Regions from separate parts of the Peribacillus sp. NPDC096622 genome, predicted to be linked through region 2. Evidence: predicted binding sites of a transcription regulator. Region 2 holds the regulator's gene; each other region holds the start of a gene.
The links. Region 2 encodes LexA, which represses DNA repair genes until DNA is damaged. Its sites were predicted from a motif close to CGAACATATGTTCG; they were not measured.
Positions count from the first base shown of each region.

Region 1 (4,296 bases), on a different contig from region 2:
CTTTACCAACAACGTTTTCAACCGGTATATAACCAAAGTGACGGCTGTCAGCACTTTCAAGACGATTATCACCCATGACAAAAAGCTTGCCTTCCGGAACTTTGGTCATGTCCGTCAATTCTTTTAATGTAAAATCACCCGTAAAATCCTGTCCTGGGAAACCTTCCTTGAATTTCTCAAGATAAGGCTCATCCACTTTCTTACCATTTACATATAGCCAATCATCTTTATAATGAATACGGTCGCCTGCAACCCCTATAACCCGCTTAACATAATCTTCTTGTGAATTCGCATGAAAAACAATAATGTCAAAACGGTTGATATCATGAATCTGGTAATTGATTTTATTCACAACAAGTTTATTTCCATCTTCAAGGGTCGGCTGCATCGACTTTCCTTCAACATCATAGCTTGAAAAGAGAAATGTACGGATTAAGATGTAAATAACAAAAGCTATCATCGCTGGTTTTATCCAATCGGATAAAGAATTCTTGTTTGTTTTTTCCATCTAGTTCAACCCCTACTGCATTTATATATTAATTTATTGTCCTTCTTCTCTCTTCATGCTTCTATTTAACCGGACTTCCAATCTTTTCCCCACATACCATAGGATGAAGATGACGATTCCGATAATGACCGTTCGCACCGGTTTATGAATTAAGGATACTAAATCGTAACCCACGAAACTGATCGTAAAAATCATCACCGCTTTCCCTCCCACTACTGCAAGTCCATATTGCAGGGTACTGACTTTTGAAAGTCCTGCCACGATATTAACGATAGCAGAAGGTGTAAAAGGGAAGCAGAGCAATATGAACAAAGGACCGAATCCATGGCTCTCAACCCAAACCATCAACCTCTGCACCTGTTTATGCTTTTGCAAAAATCGGAAAAACCTCATTTGACCATATCTTCTAATAATCCAAAAAAGCAAAAAAGACCCCGCTACCGCACCAATCCAAGAAAATAAAAACCCCCACCAGAGACCAAAAGCCGTTGCATTGGCAAGCACGAACACCACTAAGGGCAAAAAAGGCAAAAAAGCTTCCAGCATCGGCAGTAAGATTCCGGGAATTGGACCGAATGAGCGATATTGCTGAATAAGTGCCGATATATGATCAAGTGTAAACCACTCACGTATAGTATCCAAATCCATAATTATCTCCCTCGACATGCTGCCATCAAAGCAGCATAAACTTATTAAAAACTGTTTATTTTAGATATATCACTTTCCCCTGAAATTGCAAGAATTATTATCCATATATCTTCATACTTTCCCTATCTCCGGAAAACATAATCTTGTTAACGAATATTTCTAGATTTATCAAAATTGCTTGCATATACACTGAAAATACATTAGGATAAAAAAATAGAACAAATGTTCTCGTTTTTTTCACGGAATATACATATTATTATTGAAAACGTACTATTTAGAAAGGGGCGGTCATGATGACCCGCATTCCAGAAGGTGACCGAAATATGATTGAAAAAGCCATCTACCTCCCTATGGTTATTACAGTCTTAAACCTGGATCTCAAGGTCATCGAAATTAGTCCGTTTAAATTAAAAAGGCCCTATTCGGAGCTAGTCGAACATACTTTAAAAGTGGTTCAAGACGAACTTGCCGAGGTACGGCGCTATTTGCGCAAAGAGAATATTAAGGTTAGTGAAATCAAACGCGATGAATCCTTCACGATGTATTGTTTTTTATATAAAGGATACGAGGAACATCATAATTATTTCAATCCCCGCCTTCGCAACAAAACCGAAGACTTGTTATGTTATTACTTTTTCGAAAAAAACCACCGTTCAAGGAATTAGCGGGCGGGTACAGGCATCCTCCATACATGTTTCTGTGAATGTGGATGCTTGGATCCTTCGGGAAGGGACAGATCCCTTGGATGTAAAAAGTATGACCACAAAAAAGCATTCCGCCCTTCCAGGCATAAAGGTAAGTGAGTCTTTCATGATCAAGACCGATAAGACTCACTTACCTCCATTCACCTGTTTGAATATTCCATAATCATAATTTAATCGGCTTGTTAAAACCATGGATTCATCTTTATGAATATTACTTTTCGCTCAAGGCATAACCTATGTAATCAAGTGCCTACTGAATATCCTTAACCATTTTAGTTTTGAGATTCTTCAAATAAAAGTTATTTACATGCTCCTTTACAAAGGTTGGAGTCGCACCCATTATGATTGTCTCTGCCCCATCAAACCAAGAGCACTAATCATCTTGAAGAGAAGGATAGGAAAACAGTTATCTTGAACAAGGAGCTTAAAGTAAACCAATATCATGATCCGCCGCAGAATGTAACACGCATTCATGATTTCCCCTGATCGATTGCCTTCAACAATTCCCTGTGTCGGAAAAATGAAATACCTTTAATACGATGGGGACGCTTAAAAAGCCCATGATATCCTTTGTTTGATTGATCTATGCCATGTGGGATGAAATGTCTGCCATGGATTTCAGATAGATAATTCTTCTTCTGGAAAATACCTTTTACAATTAACTGAATTACTTCAAGCTCCCTTGTTATGGCATCCTTCATTAAATTCACTCTATGCATAGCATCGCCTTTGTTCTTAATGATTAAACGGCAGAATGTCCCTCCATATTCGACGCTGTATCCTTCTGGTATACACTCCTCTTCCTCATTATAGGAAATGAGGACTGTCAATCGCCGTTTTACATAAGCCGTTCGCACAATTACTGCTTACTGATCAGGGCAACACTTTCAAGGAAACAGTCCTTAACGATTAATAGGTCGGGCTCGTTTGTTCAATATTAATCGACAATTTAATTTCCATTCATCTATTATAACTATACGTCAACACTATCATTTTAGTGTCAGTACAACGTTATTGAAAAAGATGTTAATTGAATATCCATACCTAGTATTATCTACTAGTAGCGATTTCTTAATATAAAACGTATAAAACAAAAGAGTTCCAGAAAAATAATAACCTTTTTCGAACAGTTTGTGAAACACTGAACAAAAGGTGCATCGTCGGTGTCTATTGTCTATTATATTATGTATCAAGGAGTCAATCGTTAAAGAAACTTATACCCCATGTTTTGATCGTAAAAAATTTTCCCAACCTTTATTTCTTATAAAAACCATGCAATGTTTTATTTGCATGGTTTAATTCGTAGCCAAAAGGGTTTCCATCTAAATTTTGAAACAAAGTTGGTTGGAACGAAAAGTGCGAGACTCATGCGGGAAATGCGTGTCCAAGGGAGACCACGCAGGTGCAAAGACGCCGAGGATGCTCATGGACCGCCCGCGGAATGCAAGTGCCTGGAGTGGAAACCAACGTTTAATTGTACAAATTCTAAAAAAACAGTAAACAAACTCGTCAACATACTCTTTAACAAAATATTTTGTTGGTAATCCTAACTTTCTATATTACGTTCAACTGCAGATACGCAGCCCTCGTTTAATAGTGCCAACTTCACACTTTCAACATTCTTCTTAATAAAATTTTGAGGAAAATAGATTTTCTATTGATTGAATCTGTGAAATAATGTTTTTTTCATTTTGATTCAAGAGAATTCACAAGACAATTAATCACCCAGGATCATTTTACCTAACCATAGATTTAGATGACTTTGCCCTTTTTTTACCACGAATAAAAACCGTGTCCAAATTCCAATTTTTCCGGTTTTACATGGTAAATTATTTGGAGGGGAAAAATGAAGAAAATAAATATTCTACTGGTTGCTGTGCTTGTTTTGTCTTTATTCACTGGACTTAAAACAACTGAGGCAGCCTCAAATGTAAAGGTACATTTCATCAATGTTGGACAAGGAGATTCAATCCTTATACAAACCGGCAATGAAAACGTTTTAATCGATGGCGGCGGTAAAGGAAAGGGCGCCGAAGTTGTTGCCTACCTAAAAAAACAAAAGGTAAAAACACTTAGCGCAGTATCCACTCACCCAGATTCGAATCATGTTGGCGGTCTGGCTTATGTGATTAAATCGCTTAATGTAAAATCTGTGTATGCCCTAAAATTTCTCATACTACCCAGGCATACAAAGACTTTTTAACGGCTGTTAAGAAGAAGAAGCTTACAATAAAAAAAGCGAAGACTGGCGTGGAAATCAACACTAAAGCAAAGGATTGTTCCCTTAAATTCATTGCACCTGTTAAAGACTATGCTAAGTCTGACTTAAATAATTGGAGTGCTGTCCTGTTACTTAAACACAGCAAAAAAACATTCTTGTTTACAGGTGATGCCGAAGAAAAGGCAGAGAAAGATATGCTGGCTAAAAAACTGGTA
Region 1 is NZ_JBIWES010000003.1:114,477-118,772, forward strand. It holds gene lepB (signal peptidase I) at 1-508, opposite strand, end outside; gene ACIQYG_RS06975 (TVP38/TMEM64 family protein) at 542-1,156, opposite strand; gene ACIQYG_RS06980 (YhjD family protein) at 1,450-1,821, shown strand; gene ACIQYG_RS06985 (hypothetical protein) at 2,331-2,717, opposite strand; partial or broken gene ACIQYG_RS06990 (ComEC/Rec2 family competence protein) at 3,707-4,296, shown strand, end outside.
Region 1: the regulator LexA is predicted to act here: its motif matches at 1,372-1,385, upstream of ACIQYG_RS06980 (YhjD family protein).

Region 2 (4,296 bases):
AGAACGGGTTGAAGATGATGTCATTACAACCGCACTTGCTCAAACCGTTCTAGGTGATGTCCTGAAACAAAATGTCTGGGTCGAACAAAGCTTCCATGTAAATGAAGCGGCCCCAGGTAATATAAGCATATATACAGCCTCAAATGATGTGGAGGTTGAGTTGATTTCTCCATCCAATAAAAAGTATTCACCGTCCTTAAAGGTCCATTCAGCCAAAAAGGAAACCTCCTTTTTTAATGGTGCAACCATCCAGTCATTCTATAGAAATAACCTTGAAATTGGTGACTGGAAAGTACGAATGAAGACTAAATCACCAAAAGACGCCTACTTGTTCACAGCACAATTTAATGAAAAGAATCCCATTACATTTAGTATGGCCGGTAAAGTTAAGCAAAAAGATGCAAAGTTTTTAATAAAGAATCCAATGAATGGTAAAAAAAGACCAATCAGCACAACATTTTTGGTTCATCTGATAGATGAAACCGGTAATGAAATTAGTGAAAAAAACTCAATTAAGGTAATGGATACTGAAAATTTTACTGGTACCTTTCCAGAAGTACCTAAGTCAGGTGTTTATAATGTAACAATAGATGTCAAGGAAAAAAATGTGGATGGTACTGAAAGGACCCGGACGCTGATTCGTTCGGTCTATATTGAGAAATAGCGAAATGCCTTCTCTTAATTGAGAAGGCATTTTTTGGGGATGAAAAATGAGGGAGGTGCGATATGTTAGGGTTAACTAGGGTGATGGTAATTACGCAAATGGAAACAGCTTATAGAAGTATTTATATAACGGTTGTTAGATGGATATATTTAAAAATTGGTTCCCTGGAAATTATGCATAGCAATCAGAGATCTAACGAGCAAAGAAACAGCCATTTAGAAAATTGCTCATTATGCCCAGAAAAAATTAACAGGGCATATTGTGAAAAAGGGGTTTTTGTTTTCAACTCTTGCAAATTTCTCAACAAGTGCAGATTCAACAGTGGAATGGCTGAGGCGATCTTAACTTTATTAAAGTGAACCAATGATTAAGAGTGAAGAAATTTAATGGGAGGGGGATTTTAACCCACTCTTTTTTTATTTCGATGAGCTTTTTCAAAAGTACATATTACCAGAAAGGCGCTTGTATAACTTTCATCCGTTATAAAGGATGTTTAAATTTCCACGAAAACTTGATTCTATTAAAAAATTTTCAATATCTACTCTTCCATATGCATATTGAGAGAATAAGGTACATAAATTTAAACAAACAAAAAAAGCGCGGAAAGCGCTTTTAGTGTATTTGTCTATATAAGCCTATTACTTTTCCAAGAATCGAAACATCTCGTAAAATAATTGGTTCCATATTTGAGTTCTCAGGCTGAAGTCTTATGTAATCCGGTTCCTTAAAGAATCGTTTTACAGTGGCTTCATCATCTTCCGTCATCGCCACGACGATATCTCCATTATTGGCACTGCTTTGTTGTTTCACAATGACATAATCTCCATCATGAATTCCTGCTTCGATCATACTTTCACCCATGATTTCCAGCATGAATACATGGTCATCATGTGGAACCATGCTTTCGGGAAGCGGAAAGTATTCTTCAATGTTCTCAATGGCCGTTATCGGCATGCCCGCTGTTACTTTTCCAAGTAACGGCACGTTCACGACATTGGCTTTGGGAATATTGTTCGCTTCCTCCAAATTCATTATTTCAATGGCTCTTGGCTTAGTTGGGTCACGTCTAATAAGGCCTTTACTTTCCAGGCGGGATAAATGCCCGTGAACTGTTGAACTTGATGCAAGTCCCACTGCTTCGCCAATCTCCCGTACGGAAGGTGGATAACCTTTTTGGCGGACCTCTTCTTTAATGAAATCAAGAATATCTTGCTGCCGTTTTGATAGTTTTGTCATTTGTGCACCTCTTCCCCAATGTTCTTTGCTACATTATAGCATGGCGCCCAACTCTATACAAACATAAGTTCGAATTTTGTTGTTGACTGAAACAAACGTTCGTATTATAATTTGACCATAACATACGAACGAACATTCGCTTTGGAGGGATAATTATGAAAAAATTATACAAAAATTATATTTATACGATTCTATTAGCGGGATCAGTATTCATCTTTTCAATTTTATTCTCTTGTACACTGAACAATGATCAAAAAAAAGATTTCCTTTCTATAGAAGTAAGTGAAGGTGATACCCTATGGGGAATTGCCGAAGAATATGAAGAATCGAATTTGACAAAAAAAGAATTCATTGGTTGGATAGAAGAGCATAATGGAGTCAGGGCGGATTCGATAAAACCTGGTCAAGTCATTGTCATACCGGTTAAAGGGGAAGAACTTGTCCAGAATTTGGCCAGTGATCAGTAAGTAGTGAAGGTAGGGTATTATGAAGGCGGTAATCTATTGTAGGGTCAGCACCGAAAAAGAGTCACAGGAAACATCATTGGCAAGGCAGGAAGATGAATTGGTCAAATTGGCTGAAAAGATGGATGTGGAAGTTATCTCCATTATAAAAGAACAGGCAAGTGGTTATGAGTTGAATCGGGATGGCATTTTTGACATGCTCGAACTATTTAAAACCAAAGAAGCTGAAGTTCTATTAATCCAGGACGAAACAAGACTGGGAAGAGGGAATGCCAAAATAGCCCTATTCCATGTCATCCTTAAAGAAAATGTGAAAATTTATACGCTCTCACACGATGGGGAGCTGGAGTTATCGGATTCGGATGCCATGGTCATCCAGATAGTCGGCATTGTAGAAGAATATCAAAGGAAACTACATAATCTTAAAATAAAGCGCGGAATGATAAGAGCCGTTGAAAAAGGGTACCGTCCTCAAAAAAATCTTCAGAATCAAAGGAATTCCACTGGAAGGGACCGTATGGAGATTCCTATTGAAGAGATTATTAAACTTCGTGCCAATGGGTTGACATTCTCAGAAATCGCAGCCACATTAAGGGGCTTTGGATACAATGTATCTAAGGCTACTGTGAACAGGCGTTATCTCGAACATCAAATGAATACAAAGGAAAGTAAATCATAGAACTTGTAATTTCGCTTTTTTTTTAATACCATGACAATATCCGCAGAATATGAAGGAGCGAGATTATGTTATCAAAAGAAAAAATAGCCCGTATAAATGAACTTTCTAAAAAGGCAAAGGCCGAAGGTTTGACGGAAGTTGAGGCGAAAGAGCAAACCCAATTGAGAAGTGAATATTTGGAAACATTCAGAAAGTCCATGTCCGATACTTTGGAGCATGTGAAAGTCGTGGATCCAGAGGGTAATGACGTCACTCCTCAAAAGATAAAAAATATAAAAGAAAAAAGAAATTTACATTAATGCTTGGATTCTTCTGATGGAACATTCATTAGAGGATTCTTTGGCATTTTGGAGTAAAAAGAGAGTGCATTCATGTATGTATTCTCCTATTTAGTTTAATCTAAATAGGAGACTTCTTATTCCTAGAAAATTGTAATATTGGGGTATTAAATAGTGATTTTAGTTGTGATATTATGCTTGTCACTATAATATAAAGAGGTACATTACAGGAAGGGATGTTTTACGATATGTTAGATAAATTAGATGCACTTTCTATCAATACGATTCGTACATTGTCGATTGATGCAATTGAAAAGGCTAATTCAGGCCATCCAGGTATGCCGATGGGTGCAGCGCCGATGGCGTATAAACTATGGACCGAATATATGAACCATAACCCGAAAAATCCTGATTGGTTTAATAGAGATCGCTTTGTTCTTTCAGCTGGTCATGGGTCTATGCTGTTATACAGCCTTCTTCATTTATCGGGATATGGCTTATCTATCGATGATTTGAAAAGCTTCCGCCAATGGGGCAGTAAAACTCCAGGACATCCTGAATACGGACATACGGCTGGTGTAGATGCAACTACTGGGCCGCTTGGACAAGGTATCGCAATGGCAGTCGGAATGGCAATGGCAGAACGTCATTTGGCAGAAAGCTATAACCGAGATTCTTATAATGTTGTCGATCATTATACATATAGCATTTGTGGAGATGGAGATTTAATGGAAGGTGTTTCTGCAGAAGCCGCTTCATTAGCTGGACATCTACAACTCGGAAGACTTGTTGTTTTATATGATTCTAATGATATTTCCCTTGACGGCGACTTAAGTCAATCATTTAGTGAAAGCGTAGCGGACCGGTTCAAATCTTATGGATGGCAATATATTCGCGTTGAGGATGGGAACGATCTTCAGGAAATTGCTAAAGCGATTGAAGAAGCGAAAACCGACGATGCACGCCCAACATTAA
Region 2 is NZ_JBIWES010000011.1:10,504-14,799, forward strand. It holds gene ACIQYG_RS18530 (esterase/lipase family protein) at 1-664, shown strand, start outside; gene lexA (transcriptional repressor LexA) at 1,277-1,900, opposite strand; gene yneA (cell division suppressor protein YneA) at 2,056-2,367, shown strand; gene ACIQYG_RS18545 (YneB family resolvase-like protein) at 2,387-3,043, shown strand; gene ACIQYG_RS18550 (DUF896 domain-containing protein) at 3,109-3,342, shown strand; gene tkt (transketolase) at 3,570-4,296, shown strand, end outside.

Region 3 (4,296 bases), on a different contig from region 2:
ATCCGGATAATCCGGTCAGCACAACAAGTTTGTCTCTCGGTATCGTGATATCAATATTCTTTAAATTGTTGGCCCTGGCGCCTTTTATCACAATTTTATCCATTGCCATGTTTCGTCACCCTTCCGCTTTTAACTCTAGTAATAAATCACGAAGCTCGGCAGCCCGCTCGAAGTCCAGTGCCTTTGCCGCTTCCTTCATTTCCTTTTCCATGCTTGCCATCACTTTTAAACGCTCTTTTTTAGGGAGCTTCGCAAGGCTTGGTGCAAGGTCTTCCTTATACTCTTCGCTTTCTTCGGCTACATGAGTCGCCCTTATGGAGTCACGGATATCCTTTTGAATGGTTTGAGGCATTATTCCATGCTCTTTATTATAATTCTCCTGGATTTCACGACGCCGCCTCGTTTCATTGATGGCAAGTTCCATCGAATTCGTGATGCGGTCTGCATACATGATGACGTGGCCGTTGGCATTACGGGCTGCACGGCCCATCGTTTGAATAAGCGAACGTTCCGAGCGAAGGAACCCTTCTTTATCGGCATCCAGAATGGTCACTAACGACACTTCCGGAATATCCAGGCCTTCCCTTAAAAGATTGATTCCAACGAGTACATCATATTTGCCCATTCGGAGTTCCCGGATGATTTCTATCCTTTCCAAGGTCTTTACTTCCGAATGAAGATATTGGACTTTGATGCCGATTTCCTTTAAATAATCAGTCAAATCTTCAGACATCTTTTTCGTCAAGGTCGTTATGAGCACACGCTCGTTCTTTTTGACGCGCTCCTGTATTTCACCGATCAAGTCATCTATCTGCCCTTCAATCGGCCGCACTTCTACCGTCGGATCCAGCAATCCGGTAGGACGGATGATCTGCTGAACCATTTCTGGCGTATGTTCGAGTTCATATGGTCCCGGAGTTGCCGAAACGAATATGGATTGATGGACCTTTTTTTCAAATTCTTCAAATCTTAGCGGGCGGTTATCTTTTGCAGACGGCAGACGGAAGCCATGATCGACGAGCACTTGCTTCCGCGCCTGATCTCCATTGAACATTCCGCGGATTTGCGAAAGGGTTACGTGTGATTCATCCACGACCAATAGGAAGTCCTCTGGAAAGTAATCCATTAAAGTGTATGGTGTCGCACCCGAGGGACGAAGGGTTAAATGGCGGGAATAGTTCTCGATCCCTGAACAAAAGCCCATTTCCCGCATCATTTCCAAATCATAACGGGTCCGCTGCTCCAAGCGCTGTGCTTCAAGAAGCTTTTCATCTTCCCTTAATTCCTTCAATCTCTCTTCCAGTTCCGTTTCGATATTTTGAATGGCTATCCGCATTTTCTCTTCACGGGTTACGAAGTGGGAAGCCGGGAAAATGGCGATATGTTCACGTTCACCGGTAATTTCACCAGTCAGGGCATCGACTTCACGGATACGGTCGATCTCATCCCCGAAAAACTCGACCCGTACGCAATGTTCATCACGTGAAGCCGGGAAAATTTCGACGACGTCGCCGCGAACTCGGAAGGTCCCCCGTTGGAAAGCAATATCATTCCTCTCATATTGGATATCCACGAGTCTGTGCAGCAAGGCATTCCGGTCTATTTCCATGCCCGTTCGGAGGGAAACGACCATCTCCCGGTACTCTTCAGGAGAACCGAGTCCATATATGCACGAAACACTGGCAATGATGATGACATCTTTCCTTTCGAACAAGGACGAGGTTGCCGAGTGACGCAGTTTATCGATTTCATCATTGATGCTTGCATCTTTTTCGATGAATGTATCCGTCGATGGAACATAAGCCTCTGGCTGGTAATAATCATAATAGCTAACGAAGTATTCGACGGCATTATTAGGAAAGAACTCTTTGAACTCACTGTATAGCTGCCCTGCCAACGTTTTATTGTGGGCAATGACAAGAGTCGGTTTATTGATCTTTTGAATCACATTGGAAACGGTGAACGTTTTCCCTGTCCCCGTTGCCCCCAATAACGTCTGCATTTCCTTGCCTTCCTTAATCCCTTCGACCAGCATTTCAATTGCTGCCGGCTGATCTCCTTGAGGAGAGTATTTTGAGACTAACTCAAACTTATCCTTCACCAAGCATAGCCTCCTATTGAAATATTTTTATATGAAAACGGGACATGCCTATATCCCTTCTATTTATTCCGGTTTAATAAAGCATATATACACATTCTACCACAATAGCCTTAAAACAAACCAGCAATAAGCGAACATCCATTCTATTTTTGTGTGTTGAGGGGAATGACAAGTTTGAGTACAAAAAAAGCACCTTTGATGTCAGGCGCTCTTGGATGTACGTTTCATCATTCTTTTTGATAACCAAAATCCCACTGTCAGGGATAAGGCATCGACGATGATCAATAAGTTTGTATGCGTATAACCTTTATATGCGGAAGCTGTAATCAAGGCAACAGTTAAAACAAGGCCTACGACATTGTTATAGGTGACTCTTGAAAATAGCATGACAAGTAGACAAGGAAGGAAAAGGGCAGAAAGAATTTTAATCATTTTTTCATCTCCTTTATAAGAGAAAAATAGAGTAGTTTCAGTTTAAATGATTATGAAGTTTTTTGCCAATCAATTTCCTGCTTGATTTTCAAGGCATCCTTAGAAAAGCATCCGCACATCCATCAATTATGCCCAGAAAAAAAAGAGGCAAACCCCTTTAAAAGGAAGTTTGCTTCTTTTCAGCCCAATCAATATGGATCTGCTTCATGTCCTTTTCTAACGGCATCCTCAGGGTTATCCGTCCCACCCAGTGGTTTTGAAGATTCCGTATGTTCAGAAGCCGCGGCCAGTCCCTCTTTCAACCTGCGGCCATACTCTTCATCGGCCTCTTCGGCAAGTGCTATCATTTTTTCCTGAATGCGCTTGTCGGCAGGAGCCAATGCCGTCACTAAATTGGAAATTAAATCGTCTTTTTCCCAATCCTCGAATTCCCGGAACGTTTCCCCGGCCTGCTTCGTATTGTTTTGGCGATCGATTGTCTCACGAACAAGTTTCCCTTCCACCATAGGTGTATACTCCTTGCCCGTCTGCTTGGCTTCCTTCAAGCCGCCGACAGTGGATGGTTCGTAGTTGATGTGGGGGCTTTGGCCGCCTCTGCCAACTTCATATTGCATTTGTCCGCCAGTCTGATTCGTGGCTGTTCGTTTCTTTGGAGCATTGATCGGCAGTTGCAAATAATTAGCGCCAACACGGTGACGCTGTGTATCGGAATAAGAGAATGTACGTCCCTGTAACATCTTGTCATCAGAAAAATCCAGTCCATCCACTAGGACACCGGTACCGAATGCAGCCTGTTCGACTTCAGTGAAGTAGTCTTCAGGGTTTTTATTCAATACCATCGTACCGACATGCAGCCATGGGAACTCATCTTTCGGCCAGATCTTCGTATCATCCAGCGGATCGAAATCCAACTCAGGATGATCATCATCACTCATGATCTGTACGTTGAGATCCCATTCAGGATAGTCCCCGCGTTCGATCGCTTCATATAGATCCTGTGTGGCATGATTGAAATTCGTAGCTTGAATTTCATTGGCCTCTTGCTGTGTCAGGTTCTTGATCCCTTGTTTCGGTTCCCAATGATACTTGACGAGCACTGCTTTCCCTTCCTCATTCACCCATTTATAAGTATTGACCCCCGATCCTTGCATCATGCGGTAGTTAGCTGGAATGCCCCATGGGGAAAACACAAAGGTAACCATATGGAATGTTTCAGGCGAACTCGAGCAAAAATCGAAAATCCTCCTGCCGTCCTGAATATTCGTGACCGGATCCGGTTTGAAGGCATGAATCAAATCCGGGAATTTCATGGCATCACGGATGAAGAAGATTTTCAGGTTATTGCCTACAAGATCCCAGTTGCCATCTTCCGTATAAAATTTAACGGCAAATCCCCTTGGATCACGTAACGTTTCCGGGGATGTCCCTCCATGAATAACAGATGAAAATCTTACGAATACCGGGGTTTTTTTACCTTCTTCCTGAAAAACCTTCGCTCTCGTATATTTTGAAATCGGTTCGTCCCCCGCTTTACCGGTCGGAACGAAATAACCATGCGCACCTGCACCGCGGGCATGCACAACCCGTTCAGGGATACGCTCCCTATCGAAGTGGCTGATCTTTTCCAGGAAATCATAGTTCTCAAGTGTACTAGGACCTCTGTTCCCTACAGTTCTTAGACTCTGGTTATTCGTTACCGGGTGCCCCTGCCTGTTCGTTAATGTTTCATTCGTTTCATCATTTGTTTTTTTTGATTTATCAGA
Region 3 is NZ_JBIWES010000002.1:322,210-326,505, reverse strand. It holds gene uvrA (excinuclease ABC subunit UvrA) at 1-109, opposite strand, end outside; gene uvrB (excinuclease ABC subunit UvrB) at 116-2,101, opposite strand; gene ACIQYG_RS04930 (CsbA family protein) at 2,303-2,533, opposite strand; gene ACIQYG_RS04925 (catalase) at 2,722-4,296, opposite strand, start outside.
Region 3: the regulator LexA is predicted to act here: its motif matches at 2,233-2,246, upstream of uvrB (excinuclease ABC subunit UvrB).